Regions from separate parts of the Rhizobium sp. GW821-FHT14E12 genome, predicted to be linked through region 3. Evidence: predicted binding sites of a transcription regulator. Region 3 holds the regulator's gene; each other region holds the start of a gene.

Region 1 (10,550 bases), on a different contig from region 3:
GAAGACGTGCTGATCATCAATGATTTTGAAGCGCAGGCGCTGGCGATCGCCGGTATTTCCGAAGAGCATCGCGCCACCATCGGCGAGATATCGGAAGGCATGGTCGCCTCGCGCGCCGTGCTCGGCCCGGGCACCGGCCTCGGCGTCGCCGGTCTCGTTCATGCCCAGCATGCCTGGATCCCCGTGCCGGGCGAAGGCGGCCATATCGACCTCGGACCGCGCAGCGAGCGCGATCTGCAGATCTGGCCGCATCTGGAAACGATCGAGGGCCGCATTTCCGCCGAGCAGGTCCTCTGCGGCCGCGGCCTGCAGAACCTCTATCATGCGATCTGCAAGACCGACGGCATCGAGCCCAGCCTCAAGGAACCGGCCGATATCACGGCGCATGCGCTCGCCGAAACCAACATTCAGGCCGAAGAGACCCTGACGCTGTTCGTCACCTATCTCGGTCGCGTCGCCGGCGATATCGCGCTGGTCTTCATGGCGCGCGGCGGCGTCTATATCACCGGCGGCATCTCGCAAAAAATCCTGCCGGCGCTACAGAAACCAGAATTCCGCGCCGCCTTCGAAGACAAGGCGCCGCATACCGCGCTCTTGAAATCGATCCCGACGCATGTGGTCACTCATCCGCTGGCGGCACTCTCTGGCCTCACGGCCTATGCCCGCGCACCGGCCAGTTTCGGCCTGGCAACGGATGGCCGCCGCTGGCGGCGTTGATCCGGTCAGGGCCGCAGGCAGCCTTTTTGAAGGGGCTTCCTTCCCTTATAATGATCTTGGCTCCATGGCTTGCCCCTTAACCAGAGCGGCAAGCCATCTCTAGCCAAAGCCGTCCTAACTCTTTATAGAGCCGCGAAAGCATGTGCCATGTGCGGCTCGCTTGGTTTGAGACAGGAAGCCGATTTTTGAAATCGCCCGATACCAAAAACAATAGCGTCGACAGTGAGACCATCAGTGGTATCCTGAAGCGCATCATTGCCGAAAATGGCCGTGAGCACATCTGGGGTTATTCCGTCGCTATCGCCTGCCTGATCCTGGTGGCGCTTTCGACGGCGTTCATCGCCTACATCATGAAGACGATCATCAACCAGGCGTTCGTCGAGCGCCGGGCCGAGATCGTCTGGATCATCTGCTCCGCGATCTTCGCAGCTTTCGTAGTGCGCGGTTTCGCCGGCTATTTCCAATCCGTCCTCCTCAGCAAGATCGGCAATAACATCATCGCGCGCTACCAGCGCCGGCTTTATGCGCATCTGATGACCTTGTCGGTCGGCTTCTTCAACGAAGCGCGCTCGGCGCAGATTGCCGCGCGGGTTAGCCAGAACGTCTCGGGCATTCGCGACGTCATGAACCTGACGATCACCTCGACAGCACGCGACCTTCTGACCTTCGTCGCCCTGCTCGGCGTCATGGTGGTGCAGGATCCGATGCTGAGCCTTGCCGTCTTTATCGCCGCACCGCCGCTACTCTATGCACTGCGCTACGTCTCCAAGCGGCTTCGCTCGGCGACACGCGAAGCGGTGAACCTGAACAGCCATGTTCTCGGCGCGATGCAGGAAACGATCCAGGGTATCTCCATCGTCAAGGCCTTCACGATGGAAGAGCAGCTGGATCGCAAGATCAACAAGCTGATCACCGCAGCCGAGCATCGGCAAAACCGCATTGCCCGCCTGTCGGAGCGCAACGGGCCGCTGACGGAAAGTTTTGCCGGCTTCGCGGTCGCCAGTGTGCTAGGTTATGCCGCCTATCGCTCGATCTATCATGACGTTCCGCCCGGCGCCTTCTTCTCCTTCGTCACATCGCTGCTTCTAGCCTACGATCCGGCCCGACGCCTCGCCAAGCTCCAGGTGCAGCTGGAGCGCGCCGTCGTCAACGCGCGGATGATCTACGAATTGCTCGACATGGAGCCGCGCCAGCGCGACCTGCCGGACGCCCAGCCGCTGGTCGTTACCGAAGCCCGTATCGAATTCCGCGATGTTGATTTCGCCTATGGCGACGATAGCGTCCTCAGCGGCGTCAGCTTCACCGCCGAAGGCGGACAGACGACGGCGCTCGTCGGCCCCTCCGGCGCCGGCAAGTCCACGGTCATCAATCTCATTCCGCGCTTCTACGACCCGAAGGCCGGTAGCATCTTCATCGACGGGCAGGACATCAGCCACGTCACCAAGCAGTCGCTGCGCCAACATCTCGCCTATGTCTCGCAGCAGCCCTATCTCTTCGAAGGCACGATCCGCGACAATATTCGCTATGGCCGTCCGGAAGCGACGAGTGCCGAAATCGAGGAAGCGGCGCGGCATGCCTACGCCCATGATTTCATCATGGCACAGCCGCAGGGCTACGACACGCCGGTCGGCGAAAACGGCGTGACGCTCTCCGGCGGCCAGCGGCAGCGGCTGTCGATCGCCCGCGCGCTGGTGCGCAACGCGCCGATCCTCCTGCTCGACGAAGCGACGTCGGCGCTCGATACCGAGTCGGAAGCCGCCGTGCAGAAGGCGCTGGACGAAGCCATGAGCGGCCGCACGGTCGTCGTCATTGCGCACCGCCTGTCGACGGTCGTTCGGGCCGAGAAGATCATTGTCATGCAGAATGGGCGCGTCGTCGAAGAGGGCAACCACGAGACGCTTGCAGAGGCCGACAATGGCCTTTACGCTCGCCTCAACAACCTTCAGCGACCGGCCGTTACCGGCAATTCCCGCAAATAAGACGATAGAGACGACATGAGCGACGATGCGATGAAGCTGGTGGTGGTTGGCGCGGCAGGCCGCATGGGACAGGCGCTGATCCGCCTCATCCACGCTACCGAGGGCCTGACCCTGCATGCCGCCGTCGCGCGTCCGGGCTCCGCCTTCATCGGCAAGGATGCCGGCGAGATCGCCGGGCTGGGGCCGATCGGCATTCCCGTCACCGACGACCCGCTATCAGCCTTCCTGCATGCCGACGGCGTCATCGACTTCACCACGCCGGCAACCAGCGTCACCTTCGCCGACCTCGCCGCTCAGGCGCGCATCGTCCACGTCATCGGCACCACAGGTTGCTCGGCGGAAAACGAGACCAGGTTCAAGGCCGCCGCCCGACACGCCCGCATCGTCAAGTCGGGCAATATGGGCCTCGGCATCAACCTCCTGAGCGTCCTTGTCGAGCAGGCCGCGCGGGCGCTTCCCCCGGCCGATTGGGACATCGAAGTCCTCGAAATGCACCACAAGCACAAGGTCGATGCGCCCTCGGGTACTGCGCTGCTGCTCGGCGAAGCGGCAGCCAAAGGACGCGGCATCGATCTTGGCGATCATTCCGTCCGGGTGCGCGACGGCTTTACCGGACCGCGCCCGGCAGGATCGATCGGCTTTGCCACACTGCGCGGCGGCGCCGTCATAGGCGATCACTCCGTCATCTTTGCCGGCGAAGGCGAGCGCCTGACGCTGTCCCATAGCGCCGGCGACCGGTCGTTGTTTGCCCGCGGCGCGCTTCAAGCGGCTCTCTGGGCGCGCGACAAGAAGCCCGGCCTTTATTCCATGCTCGATGTCCTCGGGCTTTCCACACGTTGATACGATACCGGAGCGGTTCAGCACGAAACTGCTGAACCGCTCCAACCTTTTGTTCTTACGCAATTCCGGACGGAAAACCGCTACGCACTTTTCCTGGAATTGCTTTACCAAGGAGGAATATTTCATGAGCGGTACTCTCGTCCTCGTTCGCCATGGGCAGAGCGACTGGAATTTGAAGAATCTCTTTACCGGCTGGAAGGACCCCGACCTGACTGAGCTCGGTGTTGAAGAAGCCAAGACCGGCGGCAAGGCGCTTGCCGATTACGGCATCAAATACGATATCGCCTTCACCTCGGATCTCACCCGCGCTCAGCACACGCTGAAGATCATCCTCGATGAAGTCGGTCAGCCTGGCCTCGAAACCATCAAGGATCAGGCGCTGAACGAGCGCGACTATGGCGATCTCTCCGGCCTCAACAAGGACGACGCCCGCGCCAAGTGGGGCGAGGAACAGGTGCATATCTGGCGCCGTTCCTACGACGTGCCCCCGCCCGGCGGCGAAAGCCTGCGCGATACCGGCGCCCGCGTCTGGCCCTATTACCTCACCGAAATCCTCCCGCGCGTACTCGCCGGCCAGACGGTGCTCGTTGCCGCCCACGGCAATTCGCTGCGCTCGCTCGTCATGGTCCTCGACCGCCTGACCAAGGAACAGATCCTGGCGCTTAACCTCGCGACCGGCGTGCCGATGGTCTACAAGCTCAACGCCGACTCCACCGTCGCTTCCAAGGAAGTGCTCGGTGATATGTCCGGCGCGCATTGAGCGGCTTTTAGTCTTTCTATCAATGAGCCGGGGAGATTTGTTCTCCCCGGCTTTTTTATGATCAATTCTCGATCGTGAACCGCACTCGATCCGCGGCAAAGCGTGAAATCGAATATTGCACCGGCACGCCATCGAGATCGGCATTGAGGGCGCGGGTGGTCATGATGATGGCGCCGGGGGAGAGCTCGAGGTCGGCGAGATCGCCTTCTTCCGCATGGGCCGCAGTGATTTCCGTGACGACACGCACATAGTCGGCCACGCCGAGTTCGCGGAAGGCCTTGGTGATCGAACCGGTGGCCTTGTAGATCTCGGCGATGTCGGCAAAACGATCGGCAGGGAACCAGCTCGTGGCGCGCGATACCGGGCGATGATCGGCCCGGCCAAGCGTTTCCAGCCGAACGACAGCCGCGCCGGGTTCCAGCTTCAGCCAGCGGGCCACCTCGGCATTGGCGATTTCATCGCTGGTCGCCACCAGCATACTGCTGGACTCCCGGACCTGGTCACCGATCCCTTGCGAAAACCGCGTCCGTTTCGAGATCGGGAAATTCAGCCGTTCCTTGCGCTCGATCAGGGTGCCCCGCCCCTGCACGGCACGGACGATGCCTTCCTGCCCCAGGGCCGCCAACGCGCTGCGGACGGTGTGCCGGTTCACCCCGAATTGCAGCGCCAGCGCCGTTTCCGGCGGCACCATGCCCGTTTCGTCGAAATCGCCCTGATTGATCGACGCGCGGATGCGGTCGGCAATCTGCCGCCAGAGCGCCACGCCCGTCTGCCTCTGTACCTTCTGCCCCGCCATATTTCTCGCTTACCCTGTCATACGCTTGTCACGTCGCCCCAATAGATATAAAACATACCTTGTATGGTTGTCTATATCAATAGACATTTTGAGGATGGCGGGATGAATTCAGCACAGAGACAAGAGGCAGCCGCGCAGGAGCGCCAGGAACGTAAGCGCACGGCGGACCTTCTGGCGCGGGCCGAGCGCGACGAGCTCGACGCAGCCTGGGAAGCATTGTCCGACAAGCCGGCTATCCAACCCGTGCGCGGGCCGGAAACCGGGCTCGTCATGGTGCGTGGACGTATCGGCGGCGGCGGTTCGCCCTTCAATCTCGGCGAGGTCACGGTGACGCGCGCCACCATCAGGCTCGCCTCCGGCACGGTCGGCCACGCGCATGCGCTCGGTACCGACCGCGAGAAGGTCCGGCTGGCGGCGATCTTCGACGCGCTCTGGCATCAGCCGGCCACCAAGGATTTCGTCGAAAAGGCGATCCTGCTGCCGATCACCGAGCGGATCGCCGGACGGGATCGCCAACGAGCAGAAGAGACCGCCGCCACCCGCGTCGATTTCTTCACCATGGTCCGCGGAGAAGACTGATGACCCTTTCCGATATCTCCACCATACCTGACAACGACGCCCTGACCGGCGGCTTCGCCAACCCGGTCTTCGACGCGCAGAGCGTCTTCAAGATGATGATGGACGCGATGGCGCGGCCGGGAACCCTGCAGACGGTCACCTCCGACATCGCGCCTCCAGCGCCCCTCGGCATCGCCGCCGGCGCCATTGGGCTCACCCTTTGCGACCATGATACGCAGGTCTGGCTGTCGAGCGGCCTTGCACGCTCCGCAATGCCGGAATGGCTCGGCTTCCACACCGGCGCGCCGGTGACAACGGAAAAGCTCGAAGCCCGCTTTGCCTTCGTCGAAGCCGGGGTGGTACTCGCCTCGCTCAACCAGTTCGACGTCGGCACGCAGGAATATCCAGACCGCTCGACGACGATCCTACTGGAAATCACGAGCCTCGAGGGCGGCAAGGAGCTGGCGCTTTCCGGCCCTGGCATTGCCGACATCAACATGATCGCGCCAATCGGCCTGCCGGACACGTTCCTGCGCTTCTGGAACGATAATCGCGCGCTCTTCCCGCGCGGCGTCGACCTCGTTCTGACGGCGGGACGGCAATTCCTTTGCCTGCCGCGCACCACCAAGATCATCGCGACGGAGATCTGACGCATGTATGTTGCCGTAAAAGGCGGCGAAGCCGCCATCGCCAATGCTCACCGGCTACTGGCCGATCGTCGCCGTGGCGACCGTTCGCTGCCGGCCCTCGGCATCGACCAGATCGTCGCGCAACTGGCGCTCGCCGTCGACCGCGTCATGGCCGAAGCCTCGCTTTATGACCGTACGCTGGCGGCACTGGCCGTGCGCCAATCGCGCGGCGACATGATCGAGGCGATCTTCCTGCTGCGCGCCTACCGCACGACGCTGCCGCGCTTCGGCTATTCCCAGCCGCTGGATACGGCGGCGATGAAGATCGAGCGCCGCATCTCCGCCACCTACAAGGACCTGCCGGGCGGCCAGCTTCTCGGCCCGACCTTTGATTATACCCATCGCCTGCTCGACCCGGGCCTGCTCACCGACGAGCCGGTGGACGAGCCGATGCAGCGGTCGGCGGAAGAGGGCCGCGTGATACGCGTCTCCGAGATCCTGGCCGAGGAAGGGCTGATCGAGGGCGACGGCGACATGCCGATCGACCACGAAACCGGCGACCTGACGCGCGAGCCGATGGAATTCCCGATGACCCGCGACCTGCGCCTGCAGGCGCTCGCCCGCGGCGACGAGGGTTTCCTTCTGGCACTCGGCTATTCGACGCAGCGCGGCTATGGCCGCAACCATCCCTTCACCGGCGAAATCCGCATCGGCGAAGTCGAGGTCGAACTCGATGTACCGGAACTCGGTTTCGCCGTGTCGCTCGGCAACATCCAGGTGACCGAATGCCAGATGGTCAACCAGTTCAAGGGTTCGGCCAAGGCGCCGCCGCAGTTTACCCGTGGCTACGGCCTGGTCTTCGGCCAGAGCGAGCGCAAGGCCATGGCGATGTCGCTGGTCGACCGGGCGCTGCGCGCCGAAGAGCTTGGCGAGGATATCGTTGCGCCGGCCCAGGACGAGGAATTCGTCATCTCCCATTCCGACAACGTGCAGGCGACCGGCTTCGTCGAACATCTGAAGCTGCCGCACTATGTCGACTTCCAGGCCGAACTCGACCTGGTGCGCCGCATGCGCCGCGACTTCGAGGCCGCCCGCGACGGCGGCAAGGATCCCCTGACGGAGGCAGCCGAATGACCGAACTCGCCACCTACAACTTCGCCTATCTCGACGAACAGACCAAGCGGATGATCCGCCGCGCCATCCTGAAGGCGATCGCCATTCCCGGCTATCAGGTGCCCTTCGCCTCGCGCGAAATGCCGATGCCCTATGGCTGGGGCACCGGCGGCGTGCAGTTGACGGCGGCAATCATCGGGCCGGACGATGTCCTGAAGGTCATCGACCAGGGCGCCGACGACACGACCAACGCTGTTTCCATCCGCGCATTCTTTCAGAAAGTCGCCAATGTCGCGGTCACCACCCGCACGGAAGAGGCGACCATCATCCAGACACGCCACCGCATCCCGGAAGCCAAGCTTGGGCCTAACCAGGTGCTGGTCTATCAGGTGCCGATCCCGGAACCGCTGCGCTTCCTCGAACCGCGCGAGACCGAAACCCGCAAGATGCATGCGCTCGAGGAATACGGCCTCATGCATGTAAAGCTCTACGAGGATATCGCCCGCAACGGCCGTATCGCCACCACCTATGCCTACCCGGTCAAGGTCGCCGGTCGCTATGTGATGGACCCGTCGCCGACGCCGAAATTCGACAATCCGAAAATGCACCTGTCGGATGCGTTGCAGCTTTTCGGCGCCGGCCGCGAGAAGCGCATCTATGCGGTGCCGCCCTATACCGACGTGGTCAGCCTCGATTTCGAGGATCACCCCTTCGAAGTGCAGCGCTTCGACAAGCCCTGCGCGCTCTGCGGCGCCGAGCAGGTCTATCTCGATGAAGTGATCCTCGACGATAAGGGCGGACGGATGTTCGTCTGCTCCGACACCGATTTCTGCGAAGACCGCCGCGCCCACGGCCATGTCGGCATCATGCTGGCACCAAATGGGCTGGCACCAAATGCGCAGGCACCCAATCAGGAGGCCGCCGAATGAGCGACACACCACTCCTCAAGGTCAAGAACATCTCGAAATTCTACGGTAGCCGCATCGGGTGCCGCGACGTCTCCTTCGATCTCTGGCCCGGCGAAGTGCTGGCCATCGTCGGCGAAAGCGGCTCGGGCAAGACCACCTTGCTCAACTGCATCTCGACACGGCTGCTGCCGACCACCGGCAGCGTCGAATACCACATGCGCGACGAAACCTATCGCGATCTCTTCCGCATGAACGAGGCGGAGCGCCGCTTCCTGATGCGGACCGACTGGGGCTTCGTTCATCAGAACCCCGCCGACGGCTTGCGCATGACGGTCTCGGCCGGCGCCAATGTCGGCGAGCGGCTGATGGCGATCGGCAACCGTCATTACGGCAATATCCGCGCCACGGCGGTCGACTGGCTGGAACGCGTCGAGATCGACGCCGACCGCATCGACGACCAGCCGCGCGCCTTCTCCGGCGGCATGCGCCAGCGCCTGCAGATCGCACGCAACCTGGTGACCGGCCCGCGCCTGGTATTCATGGACGAGCCGACCGGCGGCCTCGACGTTTCGGTGCAGGCACGCCTGCTCGACCTTGTGCGCGGCCTCGTCAACGATCTCGGCCTGTCGGCGATCATCGTCACCCACGACCTCGCCGTCGCCCGCCTGCTGTCGCATCGCATGATGGTGATGAAGGACGGCTACGTCATCGAGCATGGTCTGACCGACCGCGTGCTCGACGATCCGCGCGAACCCTATACGCAACTGCTCGTCTCTTCGATCCTGCAGGTCTGAGGAAAAACCATGGCAACCCCCCTCGTCGTTTCCGAAGTCTTCAAAAGTTTCACCATGCATCTGCGCGACGGCATTCGCCTGCCTGTCGTCGCCGATGTCTCCTTCTCGGTCGCAGCCGGCGAATGCGTCGTGCTCGGCGGCCCCTCCGGCATCGGCAAGAGCTCGCTCTTGAAGATGATCTATGGCAACTACGCCGTCGACGCCGGCCAGATCCTGGTGGCGCACAAGGACAGGATCACCGATCTCGCCACCGCCGATCCGCGCACCGTGCTCGAGGTTCGCCGCCATACCATGGGCTATGTCAGCCAGTTCTTGCGCACCGTGCCGCGCGTGGCCGCCATCGACGTCGTTGCCGAGCCGCTTCTGGCGCGCGGCGTGGCGCTGGCTGATGCTCGGCAAAGGGCCGGTGCCCTGCTCGCCCAGCTCAATCTGCCGCAAGAGCTCTGGCAGCTGCCGCCCGCCACCTTCTCGGGCGGCGAGCAGCAACGCGTCAATATTGCCCGCGGCTTCATCACCGACCACGCCATTCTCCTGCTCGACGAACCGACCGCCTCTCTCGACGCCCGGAACCGCGCCGTCGTGGTCTCGATGATCGAGGAGAAGAAAAAGGCCGGCGTTGCCCTGCTCGGCATCTTCCACGACGAGGAGGTGCGCGAAGCGGTCGGTAGCCGGATTCTCGACGTCTCCCGTTTCTCGCCCAGAAAGTCCGCCGCATGAGCCGCCAACTGGGCGAAACGCCCTTCATCAGCCCGACCGCAACCGTCAAGAACTCGACGTTCGGCCGCTATACCGAGGTCTCCGACCGTTGCCGCATCGACGAGGTCGAGATCGGCGACTACTCCTATATCATGCAGGACGGCGCCGTCTGGTGCGCGACGATCGGCAAGTTCGTCAACATCGCGGCCAGCGTCCGCATCAATGCCACCAACCATCCGACATGGCGGGCGACGCTGCATCACTTCACCTATCGCGCCGCCGATTATTGGCCGGATGCCGATATGGAAACCGACTTCTTTACCTGGCGGCGCGAGAACCGCGTCGTGATCGGGCATGACGTCTGGATCGGACACGGTGCTACCATCCTGCCGGGCGTCACGGTCGGCAATGGTGCTGTCATCGGCGCCGGCGCCGTCGTTTCCAAGGATGTCGCGCCCTATACGATCGTCGGCGGCGTGCCGGCAAAGCTCATCCGCGAGCGCTTCACCGCCGAGGTTGGTGCCCGCATGGACAAGCTGTCCTGGTGGGACTGGGATCACGCCACCTTGCGCACGGCGCTGACGGATTTCCGCGCCCTTTCCGCCGAGGATTTTTTGATCCGCTACGGCGCATGAGGACGTTTTTCGCCGATATGGGGCTTGCGCCGGCCGACTGAGGATCTAGCGTCTGGCGACCCTTTGAGACCAGATAGTCGAGGGAGACGCCGTCATGGCAAAGCAGTTCGAAAGCATCGATGACC
Region 2 (10,550 bases), on a different contig from region 3:
GCGTCAGCTGATATTTGTCGGCGAGCCGCTGATAGATCGGATTGAATTTGGCCGCATAATCCGGCCCCATATTCGGCGGCGCCAGCATGCCGGCAAGCAGCACGGGAATGTTGCGCTGCTTCAGCCTGGCAATGATCGTATCCAGGTTCTTCTCCGTCTCTTCCGGCGGAATGCCACGCAAGGCGTCATTGGCGCCGAGTTCGAGGATCACCCCGTCGGTCCCGTCCGGCACCGACCAGTCGATGCGCGACAACCCGCCCGACGTCGTGTCGCCGGACACGCCGGCATCGGCGATTGCCACATCCAGCCCCTTTGCCTTCAGCGCCGCCTCCAGCTTGGCCGGAAATCCGTCGCCCGGCGGCAACTGGTAGCCGGCCATCAGGCTATCGCCGAAACCGACCAATTGGATGGTCCGCGCCTCGGCCGCACCCGCTGCGCCAAACAGAAGACCGCAAGCAATGACAGCGAAGTGAAACGCGGCAGCTTTAAAACTCATGATCCATTCCCTAAATTCGCTGCGCGGGCCAAATCGTGCCCGCCATGATCTCAGATGTATATAGGGCGTCCCGCATTGGCAAAAACCATCATCGAGCTGAAGAAGGCGGATTTGACGCTCGGCAATGCCGCCGCCTCCGTCCATGTGCTGAAAGGCATCGACCTTACCGTTGCGGAAGGCGAAGCGGTCGGCATCGTCGGCCCCTCCGGCTCCGGCAAGTCGACGCTGCTGATGGTGCTGGCCGGCCTTGAAAAGCTCGATAGCGGCGAACTGCTGATCCGCGACACGCCCCTGCATGCCTTGAGCGAGGATCGCGTCGCCGATTTCCGCGGCCGCAATATTGGCATCGTCTTCCAGTCCTTCCATCTTATTGCCAACATGACGGCGCTGGAAAACGTCGCCGTGCCGCTGGAACTCGCCAATGTCCGCGACGCCTTCGACATCGCCCGGAAAGAGCTGGAGGCCGTCGGCCTCGGCGAGCGGCTGAGCCATTATCCCGGCCAGCTTTCGGGCGGCGAACAGCAGCGCGTGGCGATCGCCCGCGCGCTCGCCCCCTCACCGGCCCTTCTGATCGCCGACGAGCCGACCGGCAACCTCGACACCGACACCGGCCGGCAGATTGCAGACTTGCTGTTCGCACAGCAGGCTGAGCGCGGCACGACCATGCTGCTCGTCACCCATGACCCGGCGCTCGCCGCTCGCTGCTCCCGCCAGATCCGTGTCCGCTCGGGCGAGATCGAGGGCGACAGCGCCCATGCGCGGACCAGCCAGGCAGCGATAGCATGACGGTGGCAGGCGCACGCTTCACGCTTGCCTTCCGCCTGGCGCTGCGCGAATTGCGCGGCGGTCTCGGCGGTTTCTACATCTTCCTGGCCTGCATCGCGCTCGGCACGGGCGCGATTGCCGCCGTCAACTCGGTCTCGCAGTCGATCACCGACGCGATTTCGACCCAGGGCCAGTCGCTGCTGGCCGCCGACGTCCGCTTCGAGCTCAACAATCGCGAGGCAAAGCCAGACGAACTGGCCTATCTCGAAAGCCTCGGCCAGATCTCGCGATCCACTGGCCTGCGCTCCATGGCCCGCCTGCCCGACGGCTCCGACCAGGCATTGGTTCAGGTCAAGGCGGTCGATGGCGCCTACCCGCTCTACGGCACCTTCGAAGCCGATCCGGACCAGCCGCTATCGACGCTGCTTGCCGCCAGGGATGGGACCTATGGCGCCGTCCTCGCGCCCCTGCTTCTGGAACGACTGAACCTGAAAATCGGCAGCGAATTGCTGCTCGGCAATACGAAGCTTCGGGTCACCGGCACGGTGAAGACCGAGCCGGATTCGGTCTCCGAAGGTTTTGGTTTCGCCCCGCGACTGCTCACCAGCCGCGACGCCTTGCAAGCGTCCGGGCTGATCACCACCGGCAGCCTGGTCGAACAGGTCTACAAGATCCGTATGGGCGATCCCGCCAGTGGCCTGCGCGATATCACCACCCGCGCCAATGCCGCCTTTCCGCAGGCCGGCTGGTCGGTCCAGACCAGCAATCGGGCAGCCCCGGCGCTTGCCGACAACATCACCCGTTTCTCGCAATTCCTGACCCTGGTCGGCCTCACCGCCCTGATCGTCGGCGGTGTCGGCGTTGCCAATGCCGTGCGCGCCTTCCTCGACGCCAAGCGCACCACCATCGCCACCTTCAAATGCCTCGGTGCGCCGGCCTTCGTCGTGGTGATGATCTACCTAATCCAGATCGCCCTGATCGCGCTTGCCGGCGTCGTCATCGGCCTCGTATTCGGCGCCATCGCACCGATGCTGGCCTCGCAATTCATGGCCGAATTCCTGCCGATCTCCACCGCGCCGCAACTTTATCCCGGCCCGCTGGCGCTGGCTGCCCTTTTCGGCCTGCTGACGACGCTCGCCTTCGCCATTCCGCCGCTCGGTCATGCCCGCGAAGTGCCGGCAACCGCGCTCTTCCGAGAACAGGGCTTCGAAGCGCGCCGTCTGCCCGGCTGGCCCTATCTGCTGACCGCCGGCCTGCTGATGGCGATCCTTGCAGCCCTTGCGATCTACACCGCCTATGACCGCCGCATCGCCGTCGTCTTCATCGTCTCGATCGCGGGTGCCTTCGTCGTGCTTCGTGCCGTCGCCGCGCTACTTTCCTGGCTTGCCCGCCGCAGCCCGCGCGTACACTCACCGGCCCTGCGGCTGGCGATCGGCAACATCCATCGGCCGGGCGCGCTGACCGCCTCCGTCGTGCTGTCGCTCGGCCTTGGCCTGGCGCTTCTGGTGACGCTGACGCTGATCGACGGCAACATGCGCCAGCAGCTGACCGGACGCATGAGCGAACAGGCGCCGAATTTCTTCTTCGTCGATATCCAAAGCTCGGAACTCGACGGCTTCCGCAAGGTCGTGCAGGCCCAGGCGCCGGAGGGCAAGCTCGTCGAAGCGCCGATGCTGCGCGGCCGCATCGTCGCCTTCAACGGCGAAGACGTCAGCAAGATAAAGGTGCCGCCGGCCGGCCAATGGGTGCTGCGCGGCGATCGCGGCATCACCTATGCCGAAACCATGCCGGAGAACGCCGCCCTCACGGAAGGGGAATGGTGGGGCAAGGACTATAGCGGCGAACCGCTGGTCTCCTTCTCGGACGAGGAAAGCAAGGCGCTTGGCCTGAAGCTCGGCGACAAACTCACCGTCAACGTACTCGGCCGCAATGTGACGGCCAAGGTTGCCAGCTTCCGCAAGGTCCAATGGCAGTCGCTGTCGATCAATTTCGTGATGATCTTCTCGCCCAACACCTTCAAGGGCGCGCCGCATGCCTGGCTGGCGACCCTGACCGACCCTTCCGCCACCTCGGCGCAGGAAGCCGCGATCCTGAAGAACGTTACCAACACCTACCCGACGATCACCAGCATCCGCGTCAAGGACGCGCTCGATATCGTCAACACGCTGGTCGGTCAGCTTGCCACCGCGATCCGCGCCGCGGCCTCCGTCGCGCTCATCGCCTCCGTGCTGGTGCTTGCCGGCGCTCTGGCGGCGGGCAACCGCGCCCGCACGCATGATGCGGTGGTGCTGAAGACGCTTGGCGCCACGCGGGCCATGCTAATCCGCGCCTTCAGCTACGAATATCTGATCCTCGGGGCCGCCACCGCCGTCTTCGCACTCCTCGCCGGCTCGACGGCGGCCTGGTATGTCGTCAGCCGCATCATGAAGCTACCGTCGACCTTCCTTCCCGACGTCGCCTTTTCGACGCTTGTCATCGCGCTGCTGCTGACGGTCGGCATCGGTCTTATTGGCACCTGGCGCGTGCTCGGCCAGAAGGCGGCGCCCGTTCTGCGCGAATTATGAACCCCGATCGGGCCGTGGCTCTTCACCGCGAAACGGCCCGATATTACATCGATTTAACTTCGCCCCAGCCGCATGGGCCTTGTGTAAAGGCCTTGAAAGCCTCATATTCTGCGTAGGCATGCTGGAGCTCCGCAGCGGCGCCTGGGACGAAATCGCCCGACACCGTAATCATATCGGAGCTTAAAAGAGGAAAACATGGCTGACTTTCGCAATTACCAAAACCGGACGCCGCAAGCAGGCGCGCAGACCGGTGCGATGATAGATGAGGGCCTTCGAGCCTACATGCTCAAGGTCTACAACCTGATGGCGCTGGGTCTGGCGATCACGGGTCTGGCCGCCTATTTCGCATTCTCGCTCTCCTTCTCCGACGGCCAGATCACGGCCTTCGGCCAGGCGATCTACCAGAGCCCGCTGAAGTGGGTGGTGATCTTCGCTCCACTGGCGATGGTGTTCTTCCTGATGGCTCGGGTTAACCGCATGAGCGTGGCCGCCGCGACGACGACCTTCTGGGTCTACGCCGCGCTGGTGGGCCTGTCGCTGTCGTCGATCTTCATCATCTACACCGGCCAGAGCGTCGTGCAGACCTTCTTCGTGACCGCCGCCTCCTTCGGCGCGCTGTCGCTCTACGGCTACACGACCAAGCGTGACCTGTCGGCGATGGGTTCGTTCCTGATGATGGGCCTCTTCGGCCTGATCATCGCGTCGCTGGTCAACATCTTCCTGGCTTCGTCCGCCATGCAGTTCGCCATCTCGGTGATCGGCGTGCTGATCTTCGCAGGCCTGACCGCCTACGATACGCAGCGGATCAAGGAAATGTACTACGAAGCCGACGACGTAACGGTCGCTGGCCGCAAGGCCATCATGGGCGCCCTGTCGCTCTACCTCGACTTCATCAACCTCTTCATGTTCCTGCTGCAGTTCATGGGCAACCGCAAATAATTGCAGCGAGCTGAATGAAAGTTCGAAAAGGCGGCCTCGGCCGCCTTTTCTGTTTGCCTAACCTGCGCGCGCGATTTTATATCGGGTCTTCAAACCGCAGATCAGGCAATAAACCCAGATGTTCTCCCGCCTTCGCCAGGCCGCCCCAAACGACCTCCCCGAGATTACCGCCATCTATCGCGACGCCGTTCTCAACGGCACGGCAAGCTATGAGCTCGTCCCGCCGAACGAGGCGGAGATGACGAGCCGTTTTCAGGCGATCAGGGGCAAGAGCTACCCCTACATCGTCGCCGAGGATGAGAGCGGAAAAGTTCTCGGCTACGCCTATGCGTCCGCCTTCCGCACACGACCGGCCTATCGCTGGATGGTGGAGGATTCGATCTATCTGGCTCCGGAAGCACGCGGTCGCGGCCTCGGAAAGCTGCTGCTGGCGAAGCTGGTGGAGGAGTGCGAAGCTCTCGGCTTCCGGCAGATGATCGCCGTCATCGGCGGTGCCGCACCCGCCTCCATCGCCCTTCACCGCGCCGCCGGTTTCACGGAGACGGGCCTGCTCAAAGGCACGGGCTACAAGCACGGCCGCTGGCTGGACACGATGCTGATGCAGAAAGCGCTCGGCGAAGGCACGGAAACCGACCCCGATCCCTCGACCTATCCCGGGACGCTGTTCAGCGAGTAAGGCTGCCTCTCCTTTTCCCCTGGAGAAAAGGCGCCGGGCCGGCCGGATAACAATGGGCTGGTGCGAAAGCTCCAGACGATCCCGGTGTCCGGAGACGAGTCGGATACGATCCCGCAACATTTCTCAACATTAAAGCAGCCACGGCAACATTCGATTCGCTATTTTGACGGCGATAACGCTCCGCAACCGCCGATTCCCCGACCTGTTCAGAGATTCGTTTTCCCTCGCGTTGAGGCAGGATCGCACGCCGCAACCTGCGGGCATCGCATTGGCACATATGATTTATAGAAGGAAATATATATGAAATATCTGCTCATTCCCGCCCTGCTCGCGCTGGCCTCGACCTCCGCGGTTGCCGCTGATCTGACTGAGGAGCCCGTTGCCGCTTCCGCTCCGGCTTCAGTCTTCACCTGGTCCGGTCCCTATCTCGGTGTCCACGGCGGCGGCGCAATCACCAAGGGCAGCTTCAAGTTCGGCAGTGGCGACCAGTCCGAAGACTTCAAGGGCGGCCTTTTTGGCAATTTCTTCGGATACAACTATCAGTTCGACAAGGTCGTCGTCGGCATCGACGGCAATATCGACTACAACTGGAACAACAAGGCCGTCGCCAATGCATCCAGCGTTGGCACCGATTGGTCGGGCGCAGTTCGCGGACGGGTCGGTTACGCTTTCGACAACCTGCTGATCTACGGCGCGGCCGGATGGACCGCCGCGCGCGGCTTCGCCGATGTTCCCGGTTCCGGCGACGGCAAGGTCATCTTCAGCGGCTGGACGGCCGGCACCGGCGTCGACTATGCCTTCACCAACAACATCTTCGCCCGCGCGGAATACCGCTACAGCGATTTCGGCAGCAAGGAATTGCAGGGCGTGAAGAGCGACCTCACCGAGCAGTCGATAAACCTGGGTGTGGGCTTGAAGTTCTGATTTCGGCGCTATCTGTCGCTACACAAAGCCCCGCTCATCGGCGGGGCTTTTCGTTTGTCCCCGAGCTGCTGATCACAGCCGGGGTCGATTGCCGGAGATAATCGCGGTCACTTCTCCACCAGCTTCAGCTGCTTGTCGAAAACCTTCAGCACCTGGCTCAGCTCATGGCCGCGCTTCAGGATCATGCCGTTGGTGTTGACCACGCTGAAGGCGCCCTGCTTGGCGGCGAGCTTCGGGTTTTTCTCGATACGGAAGAGCGGTAGTTCGCCGGAGCGCTTGAAGACGGAAAAGACCGCCTTGTCTCCGAGATGGTCGATGGCATAGTCGCGCCATTCACCCTCGCCGACCATGCGGCCGTAGATCCACAGGATCGCATCCAGCTCCCGGCGATGGAAGGTTACGGGCAGCGGATCCCGGCTTTGCTTGTATTCTCTGAGATCAACGACGACGGAAGAATTGGTGTCGGCGGAACGGCTTTCACCGTGTCGCAAATCCGGCTGATCAGTCATCAATCCCCCAGGGGCTGGTCATGACAAGAGGATGACAGTTTGCCTCAGCCGCACCAAATTGCAAGACCGGCGGCTGCTCACGAATTTTTACGCCGGAGGAAAGCATCTCCGCGCCGCCGCATTTCAGTCAAAACGACGCCCCATTTTCCGGACCTATTGGGTGTTGTTTGGCGCCGCCGCGCCAAACGGCCCGGCCGGGGGCGCGTCGACCGAACCCCAGCCCCGAATGCGTCCTCGCCGGGCACCTCCCCTTTTTGGCGTCAGCCAAAATAGGGACGCTTTTCGCCCCAAGCCGAAATCGAGTGATTTTCAGTAACAAAGAACTTCCAGCTACTACGGGAAGGGCCAATCAGCCGTCAGACCCAATCGTCAGCACGGTCGCGCCGATGATCGCCGCCGGATCTCCCGACGACGTGGAGGATTGCAGCAGAACCGCCATACCGCGCCGGCCGTCCTTGTCCAGGACATTGGCGGGCAGGACCACACTCATTCCCTTGCCATCCCACATGCCGACGGTCTCGACATCCGAAACCGCATGCAGATAGGCGATCTGCTGACCGTTGTTTTCGCCGCCCTTCGGGGAGACGAGCTGTTCTTTGTCGAAATAGGCGACGACCACATTGGCCTTGCCCTGACCGGCACCGATCTTGATCTCCAGCTCATCGCCCTTCATCGCGGCATTCACCGAAACCGTTAGGCCTTTGCCCTGATGCTGAAAGTCATTAAGCTTGACATTGATGCCATCGAAGTCCGCGCCGCTCATATGATCGCGGCCGTTGATGATCGCCTGCGGCGTATAGACCCCGCTGCGGCCCATCGTCCGCGCATAGGCATACTGGCGTGCCGTATTGTCCTTGGACGCCATCGTGTCGTTCCAGCCGAGATAGTTCCAGTAGTCGACGTGATAGGCGAGCGCTACGACGTCGCCCTGCCGGATCAGCTTGCGAAACGCGGCATCCGCCGGCGGGCAGGACGAACAGCCCTGAGACGTGAAGAGCTCGACAACCCCCTTGATCTTGGCAAGCTCCTGCGCATGCAGCGAACTCGCGAGCGCGATGCCTGCCAGAAGTGGAACCGAAAATCGAAGGCGCATGCCGTTATACCTCTTTCTCAGACGCTGAAGGCCAAAGCCGATACAGCACCCTGAAATCGCTTGCCGCTTTCCAGGGTATCCGTAAAGCTCTCATCAAGCCTGATAAATCTGAAACAAGAGATAATAGCTAAGCGCGATGACGCAAAGTCACGATGGGGTGAGAGCAAGCCCTGAGGCTGCCACACCGAACACATCACCGTGAAAAACATGACGCCGCCGGAGAAAATCCCCCGGCGGCGTCCAAAGATGGCTTTAATGCCGATCAGGCAGCGAGATCGCGCAGAACCGTCTGCAGGATGCCGCCATTGTTGACGTAGACGACCTCATCCAGCGTATCGATACGGCAGATGATCGGGATATCGCGGACCGTGCCGTCGCCGTAGGTGACCTTGGCGATCTTGCGCTCGCGCGGCTTGATATCTTCCAGGCCCTCGATCGAGACGACTTCATCGCCCTTGAGGTCAAGGGTGGCCCAGGTGGTACCGTCCTCGAAGACGAAGGGGATGACACCCATGCCGACCAGGTTCGAGCGGTGGATACGCTCGAAGGACTGGGCGACGACGGCGCGCACGCCAAGCAGGTTGGTACCCTTGGCAGCCCAGTCGCGCGACGAGCCGTTGCCGTATTCGACACCGGCGAAGATGACGAGCGGAACGCCCTCGGCCTTGTACTGCATGGCCGCGTCATAGATCGACATCTCTTCCTTGGACGGATAGTGGATGGTGTAGCCACCTTCCTTGCCGTTCGGGCCGAGCATGTGGTTGCGGATACGGATGTTGGCAAACGTGCCGCGCATCATCACTTCATGATTGCCGCGACGCGTGCCGTACTGGTTGAAGTCGGCAACGCCGACGCCATGACCGAGCAGGTAGGAACCGGCCGGCGAAGCAGCCTTGATCGAACCGGCCGGAGAAATGTGGTCGGTGGTGATCTTGTCGCCGAAGAGGCCGAGAACGCGGGCACCCTTGATGTCGGAGATGCCGGCACCGGTCTTGCCCATGCCCACGAAGTAAGGCGGGTTCTGCACATAGGTCGAATTGTCGTCCCAGGCGTAGGTCTGGCCCGGAGGAATCTGCACGGCCTGCCAGTTGGCATCGCCCTTGAAGACGTCGGCGTACTTGGATTCGTAGAGTTCGCGGGTGACATACTTCAGGATGAATTCCTGGATTTCATGCGAGGTCGGCCAGATGTCCTTGAGGAAAACCGGCTTGCCGTCCTGGTCTTCGCCGATCGGTTCGCTGGTCAGATCCAGCTGCACCGTGCCGGCGAGTGCATAGGCGACGACGAGCGGCGGGGACGCCAGGTAGTTGGCCTGGACGTCAGGCGAGATGCGGCCTTCGAAGTTGCGGTTGCCGGAGAGAACGCCTGATACAATCAGGCCCTTGTCGTTGATCGTCTTCGAGACCGGTGCCGGCAGCGGGCCGGAATTGCCGATGCAGGTGGTGCAGCCGAAGCCGACCAGGTTGAAGCCGAGCTTGTCGAGATCGGCCTGCAGGCCGGACTTGGCGAGATATTCGCCGACGACCTGCGATCCGGGCGCGAGCGACGTCTTGACCCACGGCTTGCTCTTCAGGCCCTTGGCAACGGCGTTGCGGGCGAGAAGGCCGGCAGCGATCAGCACCGACGGGTTCGAGGTGTTTGTGCAGGAGGTGATGGCGGCGATCGCCACGTCACCATGGCCGAGATCGAAATCCGTGCCTTCGACCGCATAGCGGTTCGAAAGCTGGCCGGGCTTCTTGTATTCGGTTTCCAGCGAGCCGGCGAAACCGGAGGCGATGTTTTCCAGAGGAATGCGGCCTTCCGGGCGCTTCGGGCCGGCCATGGCCGGCACAACGTCGCTAAGCTCGAGTTCGAGCGTGTCGGTGAAGACGAGATCGGCACCGTCATTGTCGCGCCACATGCCCTGCGCCTTCGAATAGGCTTCGACCAGCGCGATACGATCCTTCGTACGGCCGGACATGTTGAGATAGTTCAACGTTTCCTTGTCGACCGGGAAGAAGCCACAGGTCGCGCCATATTCCGGACCCATGTTGCCGATGGTGGCGCGGTCGGCGAGCGGCAGCGCATCGAGGCCGGGGCCGAAGAATTCGACGAACTTGGAAACGACGCCCTTCTTGCGCAGCATCTGCACGACGGTCAGCACCAGGTCGGTCGCCGTGACGCCTTCCTTGAGCTTGCCGGTGAGCTTGAAGCCGATGACTTCCGGCAGCAGCATGGAGACCGGCTGGCCGAGCATGGCGGCTTCAGCTTCGATACCGCCGACGCCCCAGCCGAGAACGCCGAGACCGTTGATCATGGTCGTGTGCGAATCGGTGCCGACGCAGGTGTCGGGATAGGCGATCGTCTCGCCGTCCTCTTCCTTCGTCCAGACGGTCTGGCCGAGATATTCGAGGTTCACCTGGTGACAGATGCCGGTGCCCGGAGGAACGACGCGGAAGTTCTTGAACGCCTGCTGGCCCCACTTCAGGAAGCGGTAACGCTCGCCGTTGCGCTCATATTCCAGCTCGACGTTGCGGGCAAAAGCCTGCGGCGTGCCGAATTCGTCGACGATGACCGAGTGGTCGATGACGAGATCGACGGGAAC
Region 3 (10,550 bases):
TGCAGTCACCACCAGCGGCGGCAGCAGACGGATGACGTTGTCGCCGGCCGGCACGCCCAAAAGATGCTCGGCGCGGATTGCCTGCAACAGCTCCGCCTGCGGAATGGCAGCCTTGATGCCGAGCATCAGGCCCTCGCCGCGGACATCCTCGATGATATCGGGGAAACGATCCTGAAGCGAAGCCAGGCCCTGGCGGAAGACCAGTGCGATGTCGCGCACATGCTGCAGGAAGCCATCAGCCAGCACGATATCGAGCACGGCATTGCCGACTGCCATGGCGAGCGGATTGCCGCCATAGGTCGAGCCATGCGTGCCGGCCTTCATGCCCGAAGCGGCTTCCGCCGTCGCAAGGCAGGCACCGAGCGGGAAACCGCCGCCGATACCCTTGGCCACGGCCATGATGTCGGGCGTGACGCCGGACCATTCATGGGCAAAGAGCTTGCCGGTACGGCCGACGCCGCACTGGACCTCGTCAAGGATCAGAAGAAGGCCATGCTCGTCGCAGATCTGGCGCAGGCCGCGCAGGAACTCGTTGGTCGCGGGGCGGATGCCGCCCTCGCCCTGCACGGGCTCAATGAGAATCCCGGCCGTCGCATCGGTGACAGCGGCACGCACGGCGTCGAGATCGCCGAAGGGCACCTGGTCGAAGCCCGGTGCCTTCGGGCCGAAACCTTCGAGATACTTCTCCTGTCCGCCGGCGGCGATCGTCGCGATCGTGCGGCCGTGGAAGGCACCTTCGAAGGTGATGATATGGAATTTCTCGGGATGGCCCTTGGAGAACTGGTAGCGCCGCGCCGTCTTGATCGCGCATTCCAGCGCCTCGGCACCGGAATTGGTGAAGAACACCTTGTCGGCAAAGGTGGCTTCCGTCAGGCGCTTCGACAACTTCTCCTGGCCCGGCACCTCATAGAGGTTCGACAGGTGCCAGACCTTATCGGCCTGCGCCTTCAGTTCCGCAACCAGATGGGGATGTGCATGGCCAAGCGAATTCACCGCAACACCGGCGGCGAAATCGAGATAGCGCTCGCCTGTCTCCGTGAACAGCCATACGCCCTCTCCTCGCTCAAACCGCAGCGGAGCACGCATATAGGTGTCATAAAGCGGCGCGGTTTCAGCCATGGCCCGTATCTCCTCGATCACAACTTTTAGGGCCAATCGTTTCCTTCAAGTGAAACGGGCCCGGAAAAATCAAAAATGCCGCCTTGCGGCGGCTGAGGCACTATTGATGTTTTGCACCGCAATGTCAACAAAACAGGCGATTTAGCAGGCGCGGCAGAGCGCCTCTCGACGAGAGGTATGTCTTCAACTGCTAATATTGCAAAAATGCCACGCTTGGACAAGCAAGTTGGGGAAAACCCCGAAATCGATTCCCCAGGAATCATGCGTGTCTTGTCACGGAGTCAGCCTCACACTAGGTTAAACCCCAATTACTAGACTGCATGCGGCGGAACTAGTCACCACAATTTTTAAGCGTTTCGCGCCTCGCCCTAATGCGAGGCAATGGTGAAGGATTCTGCCATCGGAAACGCGACAGCGGAGACAGGGCATGAATTGGACAGACGAACGCGTCGAGAAGCTGAAGAAGCTGTGGTCCGAGGGTTTGAGCGCGAGCCAGATCGCGGCGCAGCTTGGTGGTGTCAGTCGTAACGCCGTCATCGGCAAGGTGCATCGCTTGAGCCTGCCGGGCCGAGCGAAGGCCGGCGGCACGGCGACGGCCGCCCGAGCGCAGAAGCGCAACACCTCGGCGCCGCGCGCACCGAACTACGCCTCGCGCGTTGCAACCCGCACGGTTACCCGTCAGCAGGGCGCGACGATGCTCAAGGAAGAAGTCGAGATCGATACGGTCAATGAGATCGAATATCGTCCGGCCGCCAATGTGGTTGTTCCGATTTCGCGCCGCCTCGGCCTGACGGAACTCACCGAGCGCACCTGCAAGTGGCCGGTCGGCGATCCGCTGAAGGATGACTTCCATTTCTGCGGCAACGACAGCCCGGATGCATCGCCCTATTGCGGCTACCATCAGCGCATGGCCTACCAGCCGGTGCATGAACGGCGCCGGCCGGCGGCTCAACCCCGCGGTTGAGATGCCCCATAGCCGAAATGAAAGAAACGGGCCGAAAGGCCCGTTTTCTGTTTCCGCCGCTATGTTGGATGACTGACCGGTTTCCCGCTCAGGCTTCCATGGAATAACCCGCGCCGCGAACGGTGCGGATGACATCCTGCATATTGGAGAAGTTCAGCGCCTTGCGCAGACGTCCGACATGGACGTCGACGGTGCGTTCGTCGACATAGATGTCATGTCCCCAGACACCGTCGAGGAGCTGCGACCGCGAGAAGACGCGGCTCGGCGAAGCCATCAGGAATTCCAGCAGGCGGAATTCGGTCGGCCCCAACCGCACTTCGCGGCTCTTGCGGTGAACGCGATGGGTCTCGCGGTCCAGTTCGATGTCGCCACAGCGCAACACCGTGGAGAGAACCTCCGGACGGGCGCGACGCAGCATCGCCTTGACGCGAGCCATCAGCTCCGGCGTCGAGAACGGCTTGACGACATAATCGTCCGCGCCGGTGGAAAGGCCGCGCACGCGCTCGCTTTCCTCGCCGCGGGCGGTGAGCATGATGATCGGCAGGCGCTCGGTCTCCGGCCGCATGCGCAGCCGGCGGCAGAGTTCGATACCGGACACGCCGGGGAGCATCCAGTCAAGGATCAGAAGATCGGGGATGCGCTCCTGGAGGCGAAGCTCGGCTTCGTCGCCTCTCAGAATGGTGTCGACCTCGAAGCCTTCAGCCTCAAGATTATAGCGCAGCAGAACGCTGAGCGCTTCTTCGTCTTCTACAACAGCAACTCTCGGAACCATGCGTCTCTGGTCTCCTTTTCTTGGCGTCTTCGTTATTCCGTCACCGCACCGACGGTGTTGGCGGTATCGTCTTTCGGGCGCTCGCCTTCCGGCTGGCTGCCGGTCGCCATGTAATAGATCGTCTCGGCGATGTTGGTGGCATGGTCGCCGATGCGCTCGATGTTCTTGGCGCAGAAGAGAAGATGCGTGCAGGTGGTGATGTTGCGCGGATCTTCCATCATGTAGGTCAGCATCTCGCGGAAGAGCGAGGTGTACATCGCATCGATTTCCTCGTCGCGCTCACGGATCGAGACGGCCTTGTCGGGCGAACGGGTCGTGTAGACGTCGAGCACTTCCTTGAGCTGGCTGAGCGCCAGTTCGGAAAGATGCTCGATGCCGCGCGCCAGGCGGCGCGGAACACCGTGGCCCTGCACGGCGATGACGCGCTTGGCGGTGTTCTTGCCGAGGTCGCCGACGCGCTCCAGATCGGCGGCGATGCGAATGGAGCCCATGATTTCGCGCAGGTCGGCCGCCATCGGCTGGCGACGCGCGATGGTGACGATCGCCTTGTCGCCGACTTCGCGTTCGGCGTGGTCGAGGACGACGTCGTCGGAAATGACCTTCTGTGCAAGGGCGGCATCGCCATGCACCAGGGCGCGGACGCTGTCGCTGACCATCTGCTCCGCCAGACCGCCCATTTCCGCAATGCGGCGCGTCAGGAACTTCAGGTCTTCGTCATAGGCAGAGAGAATGTGAGTGGAGACCATTTTTCTATCCTCAGGGTGAAACGTGTGAAGGGAGCCGCGCGCGGGATATCATCAACCAAAACGGCCCATGATGTAATCCTGCGTGCGGAAATCGTCGGGATTGGTGAACATCTTATCGGTATCGTTCTCCTCGACCAAATGGCCGAGGTGAAACATTGCGGTGCGTTGCGAGACGCGGGCGGCCTGCTGCATGGAATGCGTCACGATGACGATCGTGAAGTTTTCCCGCAGCTCGTGAATCAGTTCCTCGACCTTGGCCGTGGCGATGGGATCGAGCGCCGAGCACGGCTCGTCCATGAGAATGACTTCCGGGCTGACGGCGACGGCGCGGGCGATGCAGAGGCGCTGCTGCTGGCCGCCCGACAGGCTGGTGCCGGCTTCCAGCAGCCGGTCCTTCACCTCGCCCCAGAGACCGGCCTTCTGCAGGCTGGTTTCGACGATATGGTCGAGATCGGCCTTGGAGCGATGCAGCCCATGGATACGCGGGCCGTAGGCGACGTTCTCGTAGATCGACTTCGGGAAGGGATTGGGCTTTTGGAACACCATGCCGACGCGAGCACGCAGCTCCACGACATCGATGGCGCTGTCATAGATATCCTGATCGTCGAGCGTGATCTTGCCGGTGACGCGGCAGGTATCGATCGTGTCGTTCATCCGGTTCAAGCAGCGCAAGAAGGTGGATTTGCCGCAGCCGGAAGGGCCGATCAGCGCGGTGACCGTATTGACGCGGATGTTCAGGTCCACACCGAACAGGGCGCGCTTGTCACCATAATAGACCGAGACGTCCTGGCCGATCATCTTGTAGGGGATCGTCGTCATCTTCCTGGCCAATGCCTTCTCGCCTGCGGCTTCCGTCATCATGTTCATTCCGTCTTCTCCCTCTACCAGCGCCGCTCGAAGCGACGGCGCAGCAAGATGGCTCCGATGTTCATCGCAACAAGGAAGAAGAGCAGGACGATAATGGCCCCGGAGGTTCGCTCGACAAAGGCACGCTCGGCTTCGCTCGCCCACATGTAGATCTGCACCGGCAGGGCGGTCGCCGGATCGAGCGGCGACGTCGGATAATTGGCGACGAAGGCGACCATGCCGATCAAGAGCAGCGGCGCGGTTTCGCCGAGCGCATGCGCCAGCCCGAGGATCGTGCCGGTCAGGATGCCCGGCATGGCGAGCGGAAGGACATGGTGGAACACCACCTGCATGCGCGAGGCGCCGAGACCAAGCGCTGCGCTGCGGATCGACGGCGGCACGGCGCGCAGCGCCGAGCGCGTGGCGATGATGATCATCGGCAGCGTCATCAGGCTCAGCACCAGCCCGCCGACCAGCGAAGCCGAGCGCGGCAGGCCCATGACATTGATGAAGACCGAGAGGCCGAGCAGACCGTAGACGATCGACGGCACAGCGGCGAGATTGTTGATATTGACCTCGATCAGGTCCGTCAGCCGGTTCTTCGGCGCGAATTCCTCGAGATAGATCGAGGCGGCGACGCCGACCGGCAGTGCCAGCACCAGCACGGTGAGCATCAGATAGAGCGAACCGATCAGCGCGACGCCGAGGCCGGCCGCTTCCGGACGGCTGGAATTGCCGGACAGGAACAGGCCGCTGTTGAACGCCTTATGGAGCGCGCCGCTGGCGGTAAGCTGCTTCATCCAGCCGAGCTGCCGGTCGGAGACCTTGCGGTCCGTCTCATTCGCCGTCAGGTCAATCTGCCCCTTGTTGGCGGAATCGATATTGGCGCCGGCAAGCAGCGTGATCTTCACCGTTTTCCCGATGATGGAGGGGTCGGCCATGACCTTGTCGCGCAGCACGCTCCGCGCACTGTCCGAGACCATCGCCGTTGCCTCACGCACGAGCACGCGATTGGCGGGATCGATGTCGAGCGCCTTCACCAGGGCATCGCGGACGAGAAGCGGATAGTTGGCCGCGACCAGCACCTTCGGATCGCTGGCGCGCTTGCCGGCCGGATCGATCGCCTTCTCGGCAAACTCGATCGGCAGGGTGATCGAGGTCTGTACGAAGGCGGTATAGCCGTGGCGCACCACGGTCGAGACCAGAGCGATGAGGAAGACAAGGCCGAATGTGACGGCGGCGATGCCATAGGCACGGAACCGGCGCTCGGCGGCGTAACGGCGCTTGATGCCGATATCGCGCCGCGCCGGTGCGCCGGGCGTCAGCCCGCGCGGGATCGGCGGCTTTGCGGAGAATACGACATCGCTCATTCGTATTGCTCCCTGTAGCGGCGGACGATGTAGAGTGCGTAGACATTGAGGCAGAGTGTCAGGCAGAAGAGCGTGATGCCGAGCGCGAAGGCGACCAATGTCTGCGGCGAGGTGAATTCGAGATCGCCGGTCAACTGGTTAACGATCTTCACGGTGACCGTCGTCATCGGCTCGAAGGGGTCGAACTGCATGCGGGCGGCGACGCCGGCCGCGAGAACGACGATCATCGTCTCGCCGAGTGCCCGCGAAGCCGTCATCAGCAGCGCGCCGACGATGCCCGGAAGGGCTGCCGGCAGGAGAACGCGCTTGACCGTTTCCGATCGCGTCGCACCGAGGCCGAGCGAGCCGTCGCGCAGCGAGCGCGGCACCGCCATGATGATGTCATCGGAGAGCGAGGAGACGTAGGGGATCAGCATGACGCCCATGACGAAGCCTGCGGTCAGGACGCTCTGCGCCTCGATGAAGCTCGCATAATTGCCCGTCAGCAGGCCGTTGATATCAGCGGAGATATCGCGCAGGAAAGGTCCGACGGTCACGAGCGCGAAGAAACCATAGACGATGGTCGGAATACCGGCCAGCACTTCGAGCATCGGCTTGGCAAGGGAGCGTACGCGGGCCGAGGCATATTCGGCCATGTAGATGGCGGCGAACAGCCCGACGGGAACCGCGACCAGCATGGCGACTAGGCTGATGTAGAGTGTTCCGGCCAATAGCGGGATGAGGCCGAAGGTGCCCGTCGTTTGCGCGCCGGCGCCGGTGAAGCGCGGATCCCAGACTGTGCCGAAGAAGAATTCGGCGGCGGGCACCATGTTGAAGAAACGGGCCGCCTCCGACAGCATCGAGGCCGCGATGCCGAGCGTCGTCAGCACGGCAATCGACGAGGCAACGATCAGGCCGCCGAGAATGACCTGCTCCACCCGATTGCGGGCGCGAAAACGCGGCGCGATGGCGCGCAGTCCATAAATGGCGCACAGAACGGAGAGGATGATGGCCACAGCCGACATGACGACACGGCTCACATGGCGCATGCCGTTGTATTTGTTGGCGGCATCGACCATGTAGCCGGTCGGCCGGACGGCGAGCGGCACACCCTTCTGCGCCAACACCAGCTGGAGATCGACCGAACCGGCGGCGACGGCGGCGAGCTCCTGGTTGTCGAGCAGGCGCATGCCGTGGGCGATGCTGCGCACCACACCGTAGCTGAGGTTGAGCTCGGCCTCCGGCAAGGTTTTCACTTCCTCGGGAAAGGATTTGAGCACGACGTCGTCGATCACCTGCGGGCTGATGACGAGCCATGCGCAGATCAGCGCCAGCGCCGGCAAGACCGCCCAGATGGCGACATAAGCGCCGTGATAACCGAGCCGCGAATGCAGGACCGAGGATCTGCCGCCCGACAGCGCAGCCGCTCTCGTCCGCCCCAGCACGAAAGCGGAGGCGCCGATGATCGACAGGCATGACAGCAGCAGTGACACACTCATTCCCAATCCCTGGCCCATTCCCCGGCCTATTTCCCGGCAAACGCCGGCGCGGGTGACCGCGCCGGCGGGCAGTTCCTATGCGATCACATGATCTTCCCGTTCGCGACGTCCTTGCGGATCTGGTCGCGCTCGACATCCGGCGCAGGCACCAGGCCATATTCGGCCAAGGGGCTGTCCGGTCCGATCATCTGATCGCTGATGAAGAAGTCGACATATTCCTTCAAGCCCGGAATGACGCCGAGATGCGCCTTCTTGACGTAGAAGAACAGCGGCCGCGACACCGGATAGGTGCCGTCGGCAATGGTCTGGCCCGACGGCACGATGCCGCTTACGGTCGCAACCTTCAGCTTGTCGGCATTGTTCTGATAGAAATAGAGGCCGAAGACGCCGATGCCATGCTTGTTGGCGTTGATGCGGGCGAGCGTCTCGGGATAATCGCCATCAATATCGACCGCGACGCCATCCTTGCGCACCGCAATGCATTTTTCAGCCTGTTTGCCGGCATCGGAGACCGCCGCCTTGATGACGTCCAGCGCGCCGGAATCCTTGCAGCCGGCGGCGAGCACCTTCTCCTCGAAAACCTCGCGCGTGCCGTGCTTTTCGCCCGGAATATAAGCGGCGATTTCGAAATCCGGCAGGGCCGGGTTGATCTCGGACCATTTCTTATAGGGATTGGGCACCAGCTTGCCGTTGATGACGACTTCGGCGGCGAGCGCCTTGTAGAGGTCGGTCGACACGAATTTGATGTCGGGATTGCTCTTGTCGTAGGCGAAGACGATGCCATCATAGCCGATCTTGATCTGCTGGATATCGGCAACGCCAGCCGCCCTGCAGGCGTCGACCTCACTGCCCTTGATCGGGCGCGAGGAGTTGGCGATGTCGATGGAGTCGGGACCGACGCCCTTGCAGAATTCCTTCAGGCCGGCGCCGGAGCCGCCGGATTCGACGACGGGCGTCTTGTAGCTCGTAAAGGTCTCGCCAAAAGTCTCGGCAACGATCTTGGCATAGGGGAATACGGTGGAGGATCCGGAAATCTGAATCTGATCGCGGGCTGTGGCGGCCCCGGCGAAGGCGACCGAAGCAACCAGCGCTGCGATAGACAATTTCAAGGCATTCATGGTGAATCCTCCCTGACGGACTTTGAAGAGCGCGACGGCGAACGGAACGTCCGCCTGTTTCAGCATCTCTTTTTTAGCTGTCAAAGCACCGCCCTTTTATGTCAGGCGAGTGAAACAATTATGACAGTACAATCCCTTGAAATTTATGGATTATACCGCGGTCAAAATTGTCGGTTCACAGAGGCTTTCAGAAGCGGACGGTAAAGTCCGTTCCTTTTCCGACTTCGGACTTGACGATCAGCCGCGCGCGGTGACGGGTCAGAATGTGCTTGACGATGGCAAGCCCGAGACCGGTGCCTTTTTTCGAGCGGCTGTCCTCGACATTGACGCGATAGAAGCGCTCGGTCAGGCGCGGCACATGTTCAGCCGGAATGCCCGGCCCGCTGTCGGAGACGATGACCTCGACGGCCTGGCCCGGTTCGTTCAAGAGCGAGACCTCGACCACCTTGCCTTCCTGGCCGTATTTGCAGGCGTTCTCGATCAGGTTTTCGAAGACCTGCACCAGCTCGTCGCGATCGCCCAGCACCTCCACCTTGCCCGGCGGCAGATGCAGGTTGATGGTGACGTCGAGATCGCCGGCGAGCGGCAGAAGCGCATCGCGGACATGGCCGAGCAAGGGCACGAGATCGACCTTCTGGTCCGGCGCGAGATGCGATTTCAGTTCCAGCCGCGATAGCGACAGAAGATCGTCGACCAAACGGCTCATGCGCGTCGTCTGGTCGAACATGATGCCGAGGAAGCGCTGCTGCGCCTTCAGATCCGCCTTGGCCGGCCCCTGGATGGTTTCGATGAAACCGCGCAGCGAGGCGAGCGGCGTGCGCAGCTCGTGGCTGGCATTGGCGACGAAGTCGGAGCGCATGCGGTCGATATGACGGAGCTCCGAAATATCGCGGAAGGACAGCACGAAGAACGTGCCCGGCTCGATCTCGGCCTCCGGCAGGTCGATTGGCGCGATGCGGACGATATAGACACGTTCGGACGGCAGCCGCTCGGAATGTTCGATCTGGTTCGGCGCATTGGTGGCGATCGTCTCGCGCACCATGTCGAGCACGCCGGGGGAGCGCAGCTTGGCGGAGATATGGGCGTTGAGCGGAAAGGCGCCGAACGCCTTTTCGGCGGCGGGGTTCTGGGCCACGACGGAGGCCTCGCGATCGACGATCAGCACCGGCATGTCGAGCGCGGAAAGACCGGCGGAGACCGTGCGCAGCAGGGTCTCCGGATCGGTCGGCACTGGTTCGGCGGGCGATTGCGGCTCAACCGTCTCGATCAGCGGCGCGCGGGTCAGCGCCACGATCATGGCAATCATCCAGATCCAGAAGACGACGGCGGTGTTGATGCCCTCGATGAGCGCCAGACCGGCGATCAGCGTCGCCAAAATCAGGATAGCGGCTTCCTGCCGCAGCCGCGCCGCCAGCCTCCCGAGGAATGACCATTCGTCTTGCAAGTGCACCCGTCCCTTTGCCTGCCATCATGGAAATCAAGACTCTGCGTCTTAGCGGGGATTCATGACAGAAGTTTACGGCTCTATCCACAGAAGCCACCAGCTTACGATAATAAATGTAGCCGGCGAAGGAGGGTGTTGGCAAAAGGCTTGAAAAGGCTGGATAAATGCCCCACCTTGCCCATGAGGTTTTTCCCGCGCCGGCAAATACGGCCTGGGCGTCGCCAATTGCGGAGGAGCGGAGCGCATGGCAGAGGAAGTGGAAAGCCGCGCGGTGGAATTGGACGTCCACGGCAAGACACGCATCTTCGATGTCGACGACCCTGTCCTGCCGGACTGGATCGATGAGGAGGCGCTCGCCTCCGGCGGCTATCCCTACAAGAAGAAGCTGAAGGATGAAGAGTATCTGGAAGAGCTGGAAAAGTTGCAGATAGAGCTCATCAAGGTGCAATTCTGGCTACAGGCGACCGGCAAGCGGGTGATGGCGGTCTTCGAAGGGCGCGACGCCGCCGGCAAGGGCGGCTCGATCGCGGCGACCTCGGCGCATATGAACCCTCGCCTTGCGCGCGTCGTGGCGCTGACCAAGCCGACCGACCGCGAGGCGGGTCAATGGTATTTCCAGCGCTATGTCGCCCAGTTCCCGACCGCGGGCGAGTTCGTCCTCTTCGACCGCTCCTGGTACAACCGCGCCGGCGT

What was found. Region 3 encodes PhoB, which activates phosphate uptake and scavenging genes when phosphate is short. Its sites were predicted from a motif close to TGTCATNNANCTGTCAT; they were not measured.
Region 1: a site for PhoB is predicted at 5,108-5,124, ahead of phnF (phosphonate metabolism transcriptional regulator PhnF). Genes of this name have one in related genera too.
Region 2: a site for PhoB is predicted at 6,894-6,910, ahead of AC1RO0_RS20230 (DUF2794 domain-containing protein). Genes of this name have one in related genera too.

What each region holds. Positions count from the first base shown of each region.
Region 1 covers NZ_JBXAPH010000008.1:235,053-245,602, forward strand. Annotated here, with positions in the region: gene AC1RO0_RS25220 (glucokinase) at 1-717, shown strand, start outside; gene AC1RO0_RS25225 (ABC transporter ATP-binding protein) at 903-2,696, shown strand; gene dapB (4-hydroxy-tetrahydrodipicolinate reductase) at 2,712-3,536, shown strand; gene AC1RO0_RS25235 (2,3-bisphosphoglycerate-dependent phosphoglycerate mutase) at 3,661-4,296, shown strand; gene phnF (phosphonate metabolism transcriptional regulator PhnF) at 4,358-5,092, opposite strand; gene phnG (phosphonate C-P lyase system protein PhnG) at 5,195-5,671, shown strand; gene phnH (phosphonate C-P lyase system protein PhnH) at 5,671-6,300, shown strand; gene AC1RO0_RS25255 (carbon-phosphorus lyase complex subunit) at 6,304-7,413, shown strand; gene AC1RO0_RS25260 (alpha-D-ribose 1-methylphosphonate 5-phosphate C-P-lyase PhnJ) at 7,410-8,321, shown strand; gene phnK (phosphonate C-P lyase system protein PhnK) at 8,318-9,094, shown strand; gene phnL (phosphonate C-P lyase system protein PhnL) at 9,104-9,811, shown strand; gene AC1RO0_RS25275 (DapH/DapD/GlmU-related protein) at 9,808-10,425, shown strand; gene AC1RO0_RS25280 (pyridoxamine 5'-phosphate oxidase family protein) at 10,520-10,550, shown strand, end outside.
Region 2 covers NZ_JBXAPH010000005.1:176,706-187,255, forward strand. Annotated here, with positions in the region: gene AC1RO0_RS20200 (arylesterase) at 1-496, opposite strand, end outside; gene AC1RO0_RS20205 (ABC transporter ATP-binding protein) at 572-1,282, shown strand; gene AC1RO0_RS20210 (ABC transporter permease) at 1,279-3,825, shown strand; gene AC1RO0_RS20215 (Bax inhibitor-1/YccA family protein) at 4,021-4,764, shown strand; gene AC1RO0_RS20220 (GNAT family N-acetyltransferase) at 4,883-5,440, shown strand; gene AC1RO0_RS20225 (outer membrane protein) at 5,741-6,364, shown strand; gene AC1RO0_RS20230 (DUF2794 domain-containing protein) at 6,472-6,873, opposite strand; gene AC1RO0_RS20235 (DUF1223 domain-containing protein) at 7,223-7,966, opposite strand; gene acnA (aconitate hydratase AcnA) at 8,229-10,550, opposite strand, start outside.
Region 3 covers NZ_JBXAPH010000006.1:221,473-232,022, forward strand. Annotated here, with positions in the region: gene AC1RO0_RS22090 (aspartate aminotransferase family protein) at 1-1,119, opposite strand, end outside; gene AC1RO0_RS22095 (GcrA family cell cycle regulator) at 1,547-2,083, shown strand; gene phoB (phosphate regulon transcriptional regulator PhoB) at 2,172-2,855, opposite strand; gene phoU (phosphate signaling complex protein PhoU) at 2,888-3,601, opposite strand; gene pstB (phosphate ABC transporter ATP-binding protein PstB) at 3,653-4,468, opposite strand; gene pstA (phosphate ABC transporter permease PstA) at 4,483-5,817, opposite strand; gene pstC (phosphate ABC transporter permease subunit PstC) at 5,814-7,295, opposite strand; gene AC1RO0_RS22125 (substrate-binding domain-containing protein) at 7,379-8,413, opposite strand; gene phoR (phosphate regulon sensor histidine kinase PhoR) at 8,601-9,857, opposite strand; gene ppk2 (polyphosphate kinase 2) at 10,102-10,550, shown strand, end outside.